Regions from separate parts of the Burkholderia sp. AW33-5 genome, predicted to be linked through region 2. Evidence: riboswitches for the same ligand, from Rfam matches in the RefSeq annotation. Region 2 holds a riboswitch; the other holds the start of a gene.
What was found. Region 2 has a riboswitch for glycine ahead of gcvH (glycine cleavage system protein GcvH). Riboswitches for the same ligand answer to the same signal wherever they lie in the genome.
Positions count from the first base shown of each region.

Region 1: linked by a shared signal. The riboswitch ahead of gcvT (glycine cleavage system aminomethyltransferase GcvT) and the one ahead of gcvH (glycine cleavage system protein GcvH) in region 2 are both predicted to bind glycine.

Region 1 covers NZ_JBSAXA010000009.1:119,373-122,775, forward strand. The annotation lists gene gcvH (glycine cleavage system protein GcvH) at 1-304, opposite strand, end outside; gene gcvT (glycine cleavage system aminomethyltransferase GcvT) at 432-1,550, opposite strand; glycine riboswitch at 1,635-1,768, opposite strand; glycine riboswitch at 1,800-1,904, opposite strand; gene ACV22V_RS16795 (hypothetical protein) at 2,028-2,396, opposite strand; gene ACV22V_RS16800 (oxidoreductase) at 2,607-3,403, opposite strand, start outside.
Region 2 covers NZ_JBSAXA010000022.1:12,156-15,558, reverse strand. The annotation lists gene speB (agmatinase) at 1-534, opposite strand, end outside; gene ACV22V_RS26155 (LysR family transcriptional regulator) at 695-1,618, shown strand; glycine riboswitch at 1,811-1,897, shown strand; gene gcvH (glycine cleavage system protein GcvH) at 2,127-2,501, shown strand; gene gcvP (aminomethyl-transferring glycine dehydrogenase) at 2,498-3,403, shown strand, end outside.

The DNA.
Region 1 (3,403 bases), on a different contig from region 2:
AGAGCCACGTGCCGTATGCGTCGCCGTTCACTTCTTCCGGCGAGTCGGCGGCTTCTTCGTTGATGGCGACGACCTCGCCGGACACCGGCGAGTAGATGTCGGATGCCGCCTTCACCGATTCGACGACGCCGACGGCGTCGCCCGCGTTCACCGACTTGCCGACTTGCGGCAGTTCGAGGAAGACGATGTCGCCGAGCGTGCTCTGCGCGTGATCGGTGATGCCGACCGTCAGCGTGCCGTCGGCTTCGGTGCGGATCCACTCGTGTTCGTCGGTGTACTTCAGATCGGCCGGGACGTTGCTCATCGGATGCTCCTGGATAAAAGGGTGTGTTCGTTATGCTGGCGCGCCGCCGGGACGCGCCGGGGTGTGGTTGCGCCGGGCGCCATTTCCCGGCTTCCCGGGAGGCGGCCTCCCGGTCGCCTCTCGGTCGTTACGCAGCGAGGACCTTGCCGTTGCGCACGAACGGCAGTTTTACCACGCGCGCGGGAAGTTGCTTGTCTCGAATCTGCACATGAATGATGTCGCCGACCTGGACGGCCGCCGGCACGCGCGCGAACGCGATCGATTCCTGCATCGACGGCGAGAACGTGCCGCTCGTGATCTCGCCTTCGCCGTGCGGCGTGACGACCTTCTGGTGCGCGCGCAGCACGCCGCCCGCCTTGCCGTTTTCCTTCTGCAGGATCAGGCCGACGAACGCGGCGCGCGAGCCGTCGCGCTCGAGTGCGGCGCGGCCGACGAACTCGCGCGGCGCCGACAGGTCGACCGTCCACGCGAGGCCTGCGTCGAGCGGGGACACGGTGTCGTCCATATCCTGGCCGTACAGGTTCATGCCGGCCTCGAGGCGCAGCGTGTCGCGCGCGCCGAGCCCGCAGGGGCGCACGCCGTTTTGCTGCAGCGCGGCCCACAGCGCTTCGACGTGCACGGCCGGGACGATCACTTCGAAGCCGTCTTCGCCGGTGTAGCCGGTGCGCGCGATGGTGAGATCGCCGAACGGCGTGCCGGCGACCTGCGCGGCGTTGAACGGCTTCAGTTCGCTGGTCGCGGCACGCGCGGCGGGCACCGTCGTCCAGACCTTTTCACGGGCGTTCGGGCCCTGAACGGCGACGATCGCGAAATCGCGGCGCGGCGCGATGGTCAGGCCGTAGCCGCCTTGTTCGTTGAGCTGGTTGAACCACGCGATGTCCTTCTCGGCCGTGCCGGCGTTGACGACGACGCGGAAGAAGTCTTCGGTGAAGTAATAGACGATCAGGTCGTCGACGACGCCGCCCTGCGGATTGAGCAGGCACGAGTAGAGCGCCTTGCCGGGGGTCTTGAGCTTGCCGACGTTGTTGGCGATCGCGTGTTCGAAGAACGCGCGCACGCGGCTGCCGGTGAAATCGACGACGCACATGTGCGACACGTCGAACATGCCGGCGTCGGTGCGCACGGCTTCGTGTTCTTCGATCTGCGAGCCGTAGTTGACGGGCATGTCCCAGCCGCCGAAGTCGACCATGCGGGCATTGAGCGCGCGGTGCGCGGCGTTGAGCGGGGTTTGATTCAGTGCAGTCATCGAGGCCTCAGGCAAGGCGCTTGCGCGCGGGTCAGAACGGCCATGTGCCGACCGTCGCGGCCGTGTGCCTGCGAGCGATGCGATACATGCCCCTCTGTCCTCGATACCTGAGAGATTGCGCCGCGGCCACGAGCCGGCGAACGCGCGCCCCTTCGGTGGGCAGCCTGCCCGCGCTGCAATCGCGCAGCGGGCTACTGCCGCTCTCCAGAGTGCGGGGAGTGCGGCCCGCGCGAAGCGCGGACGGGATCCCCGACGCGGTCGGTCCTTTTGCCTGAGAGTTTGCGGGTGTGCCCCTTCGGCGGCGCGACCGGCGTTGCGAAGCTACGCGGCCACACGCTCTCCCGACGCGTGCGGGCGACTGTACGCGAGCGGGTCGGCATTGTCAATTTGGGCAAAATAATGTCGCTTCGCGACAAGCGGCGGCGTGAGGGACGCCGCCGCTTTTGCCGGCACCGGCGGACGCCGGCATGGCCGGTTTTACTCGCCGATCGCGCGCGCGGCCGTGTCGAGTTCCTGGTTCAGCACGCGCTGCTCGTCGCCGGACAGGCCGCCGTTGTGCTGGGTCGACATGTCGCTCGCTTCCTGGCGGATCACGTCGAGCCGGTGGTGCAACTGCGCGCCGTACGGCGGCGGGTAGTAGCCGCCGTTGACGCGCGCGTCGATCCGGCGGTGCAGGTTGTCGATCCGGCCCTGGACCTCCAGCAGGCGATCGTTCGCGACGACCTGCGGATTCGGCCGCGGCGGGGGCGGGGGCGTCTGTCGGGCCGGCCGCTGCGGCTGCACGACACAGGCCGCGAGCGAGGAAACCAGGACGCAGCATGCCGCTGCGCGAATCAACCGTTGCATCACATTCTCCTGACGGTTTGGTGTCGGATCGACTTTTTGAGAAACGCATCAGACCGGGCGACCGCTGACTTTCGTTCCCGCACCATTTGTAACGGAATGTTCGGGATCGTGTTGTCGCGGCGGCTGACGCGTGGTCGCTGCCGCTGCCGGGGGCGGCGCGGCCCGACGCGATGGCCGAGGCCGGGACGGCACCGACCCGACCGGCGGCCGTCAGACGGTGCGGCGCACGAACGGTACCCGGCGGCCTTCATGCTCGCTTTGCGCGGCGAGCTCGATGATCGTCATCACGTCGACGGCGTCCTGCGGCGTGACCGGGAACGGCGCGCCGTCGTGGACCGACGCGGCGAGCGCGCGGTAGAACTCCGCGTACTGGCCGTCGAGCGTCGGTACCGGCCGCTCGACCTCGACTTCGCCGTCGAGCACGCGAAGCACGCCGGGCGGGTTGCCGCCGCCGAACTCGACGTGGTCCGGCGTCAGGCCGGCCTTCAACTGGTCTTCCTGCGTGTCGAGCCCGAACTTCTGGTAGCTGCCGCGCGTGCCGTGCAGCGTGAAGCGCGCGGGCTCGATCGCCGACAGCGCGCTCGCGTGCAGCGCGACGTCCTTGTCCGGATAGCCGAGCAGCAGGTGCACGAAATCGGGCGCCGTGCCGTTGTCGCGGCGCGTCTTGACCGTGGCGCTGACCGTTTCCGGCAGCCCGAACAGCGCGAGCGCCTGGTCGATCAGGTGCGGGCCGAGGTCGAGCAGCAGGCCGCCGCCGCGTGCGGGCTCCTCGCGCCAGCGCGTGCGCGGGGTCGGCCGGAAGCGGTCGAAGTGCGACGCGAAATACGTGAGCCGCCCGAGTTCGCGGGATTCGACGATGCGCCGCACGGTGAGGAAGTCGCCGTCCCAGCGGCGGTTGTGGAACGGCGCGAACAGGCGGCTGCGCGCGTTCGCGAGCCGCGCGAGCGCGAGCGCTTCGTCGGCCGTGAGCGTGACGGGCTTGTCGACGACGACGTGGCGGCCGGCTT
Region 2 (3,403 bases):
GGCCCGGCGCAACGGGTTGCCGTGGCCGTATCGCACGCCGTGGCGTTCGTCGACGAAGTCGAGGTGCGCATCGAAATGCACGATGTGAATCGGCCCGCGGCCTTCGAACGCCTTGATCACCGGCGCATGCACCGAATGATCGCCGCCGAGCACCACCGGCATCGCTCCGCCGGCGAGAATCTTGCGCACGGCCAGTTCGATGTTCGCGTTGCTCGTGGCCATGTCGGTGTGCACGATGTCCGCATCGCCGACGTCCACCATGCGAACCTGATCCTCGGTCAGGTAGAGCACGTCGTCTTCGTGATCGTAGGCGCCCGCGTGCCCGAACGAAAACAGCGTTGACGCCTCGCGAATGCCGCGCGGGCCGAAGCGCGCGCCCGAGCGCCACTGGGTGCCCATGTCGTTGGGCGCACCCAGGATCGCGACGTCCGCGTCGATGTTCTCCCAGTCGAGGCACACCGGCGCCTTCGCAAAGGTGCAGTGACCGACGAACGGCAGGTTGAGCCTGCCCTTTTCATAGCTGTTGTTCTGCATTGTCTCCGTCTCCATCTGTATGCGGATTCGTCTTCGGGCGCACGGCCGTCCATGCGCTTGCCTTTGCGGTCACTATGGGCAAAAATTTTTTCCGGAAAAATAGCATCTATCAGATGTCCATATCGGATATTCCGATGTGACGGACGGAGGAGAACGGAACGTGAAACAGCTGCAGGACATCGACCTGAAACTGCTCAGGATTTTCATGACCATCGTGAAATGCGGCGGCTTCTCCGCCGCGCAGGCCGCGCTGAACGTGAGCCAGTCGACCATCAGCGAGCAGATGACCAGCCTCGAAACGCGCCTCGGCGTCAAATTGTGCGAACGCGGCCGCAGCGGCTTTCGTCTGACGGAACACGGCGTCGCGACCTACGAATCCGCGCAGCGCCTCGCGCTCGCGGTGGAAGCGTTCTGCATGGACACCCATGCGCTCAAGCAGCGCATCTCGGGCCGGCTTCATCTCGGCATCATCGACAACACGGTCACCGACACCGACAGCATCCTGCCGCTCGCGCTGCGCCGGTTCGTCTCGCGCGGTCACGATGTCCAGCTCGACATCTACATCGGCACGCCGGCCGAGCTCGAGGAACGCGTGCTCGACGGGCGGTTGCACCTCGCGATCGGCCACTTCCCGCTCACCGTTGCCGGCCTGTCCTACACGCAGCTGTACGAGGAGCCCGACGGCCTCTACTGCAGCCGCTACCATCCGCTGTTCTCGACCGACGCCACCGGCGACGCGCTGATCGAGCGCGTCCGCCAAAGCCAGGTGGTCGCCCGCGCGTTCCTGCAGCAGCGCGACCTGCAATTGCTCGAGAGCGGCAGCGCGGCCGCGACCGTCGACAATGTCGAGGCCCAGGCGATCCTGATCCTGACGGGCGCGTATATCGGCTTTCTGCCGCGGCACTACGCGAGACAGTGGGTCGACGCCGGCCAGATGCGCCAGCTCGCCGCGGAACAGCTCACGTCCGCATGGCCGTTCTCGTCGATCACGCGCCGCGGCGCCGCACAGCCGACCGTGCTTCGCGCGTTCCTCGACGACCTGATGGCCCAGTCGGGCAACCGCCCCGCGCCGGCGGACAGATAGTCGATATCGGATATTCATTTCGGTCTCCACCGAAGTATCGACCGGCCGCGATCGCGGCGCGGCCTTGCTCCGCCAGGCCGCGCGCCGTTTTCGGCACGCCTGCGTCGTGCCGCGGCATCTGCTTCGCCGCATGGGCGATCGAACGAGGTGTTGACACCGCCGCAGGCGTGCGACTAGATTGTCGCCAGCTATCGGGATGTGTCAGGAGAGACCGCCGTCCGGCGGCGCCGAAGGGGAATCGCCCCAGAAACTCTCAGGCAAAAGGACTGACGCATCGATTAGCGCTCTGGAGAGTAGGCCTCTGGTCGTCGACCAAGCCTCGCCGAAGGAGAAGCGCCCCGCCGGGGCGCGCAATCTCTCAGGCAAACGGACAGAGGGGGCATCAGGCACGCAGCCTGGAATGCCCCGGTCTCGTCCGGATGCCGACTCGTCGATCATCCTCCCGCCCGTGCACTTCCGGCTTGCGTGTGCCGCATCACGCAACGCAACCCTGTCAGGAAGAGAGCACATGAGCGAGGTCCGATACACCGAATCCCATGAATGGCTGCGCGTCGAAGGCGACGGCAGCGCCACCGTCGGCATTACCGACCACGCGCAATCGCAGCTGGGCGATCTGGTTTATGTCGCACTGCCAAACGAAGGCGACGCCTTTGCCCAGTACGACGAGGCCGCCACCGTCGAATCGGTCAAGGCCGCCGGCGAGGTCAAGATGCCGGTGTCCGGCACCGTGCTGGAAGCGAACGCCGCCCTGGGCGACACGCCGAGCCTCGTCAACGATTCCGCGGAATGCGACGGCTGGTTCTTCAGGATGCGCATCGACAGCCCGGAGCAGCTGACCGGGTTGATGGACGCCGCCGCGTATCGCGCCTATATCGGCGCATGACGGAGACGGCCATGAACGCATTCGATTCCGTCGCGCAGCGCGAGTCGTTCGTCCGCCGCCACATCGGCCCCGATGCAAACGAACAGGCCGCGATGCTGGCCGTGCTCGGCTTGGACTCCGTCGACGAGCTGGTGGAACAGGTCGTCCCCGCGGCGATCCGCAGCGATGCGCCGCTCGCCCTGCCTCCCGGCTGCACCGAAGCCGACGCGCTGGACCGGCTGGCTGCACTGGCAGGCCGCAACCAGGTATTCCGCTCGTTCATCGGCATGGGATACCACGACACCCACACGCCGCCGGTCATTCAGCGCAACGTGCTGGAAAATCCGGCCTGGTACACGGCCTACACGCCGTACCAGCCTGAAATCTCGCAAGGCCGCCTGGAGGCGCTGCTCAACTTCCAGACCATGATCGCCGACCTGACCGGCCTCGAGATCGCCAACGCGTCGATGCTCGACGAAGGCACCGCGGCCGCCGAGGCGATGACGTTCTGCCGGCGCCTCGCCCGGTCGGACAGCCGGATCTTCTTCGTCGCGCACGATTGCCATCCGCAGACGATCGAGATCGTTCGCACGCGCGCGGAGCCGCTCGGCATCGAGATCGTCGTCGGAAATCCGCGCCGCGATCTGTCCGCCACCGGCTGTTTCGCCGCGCTGCTGCAATATCCGGGCACCTTCGGCGACATCCACGATTACCGCGACGTGGTCGGCACCCTGCATGCGAACGGCGCGCTGGCCGTGGTCGCCGCCGACCTGCTCGCGCTGACCCTGCTCGCGCCGCCGGGCGAATTCGGCGCCGACGTGGCGGTCGGCACCACGCAGCGCTTCGGCGTGCCGCTGGGTTACGGCGGCCCGCACGCCGGTTATTTCGCGACGCGCGACACGTTCAAGCGCACGATGCCGGGA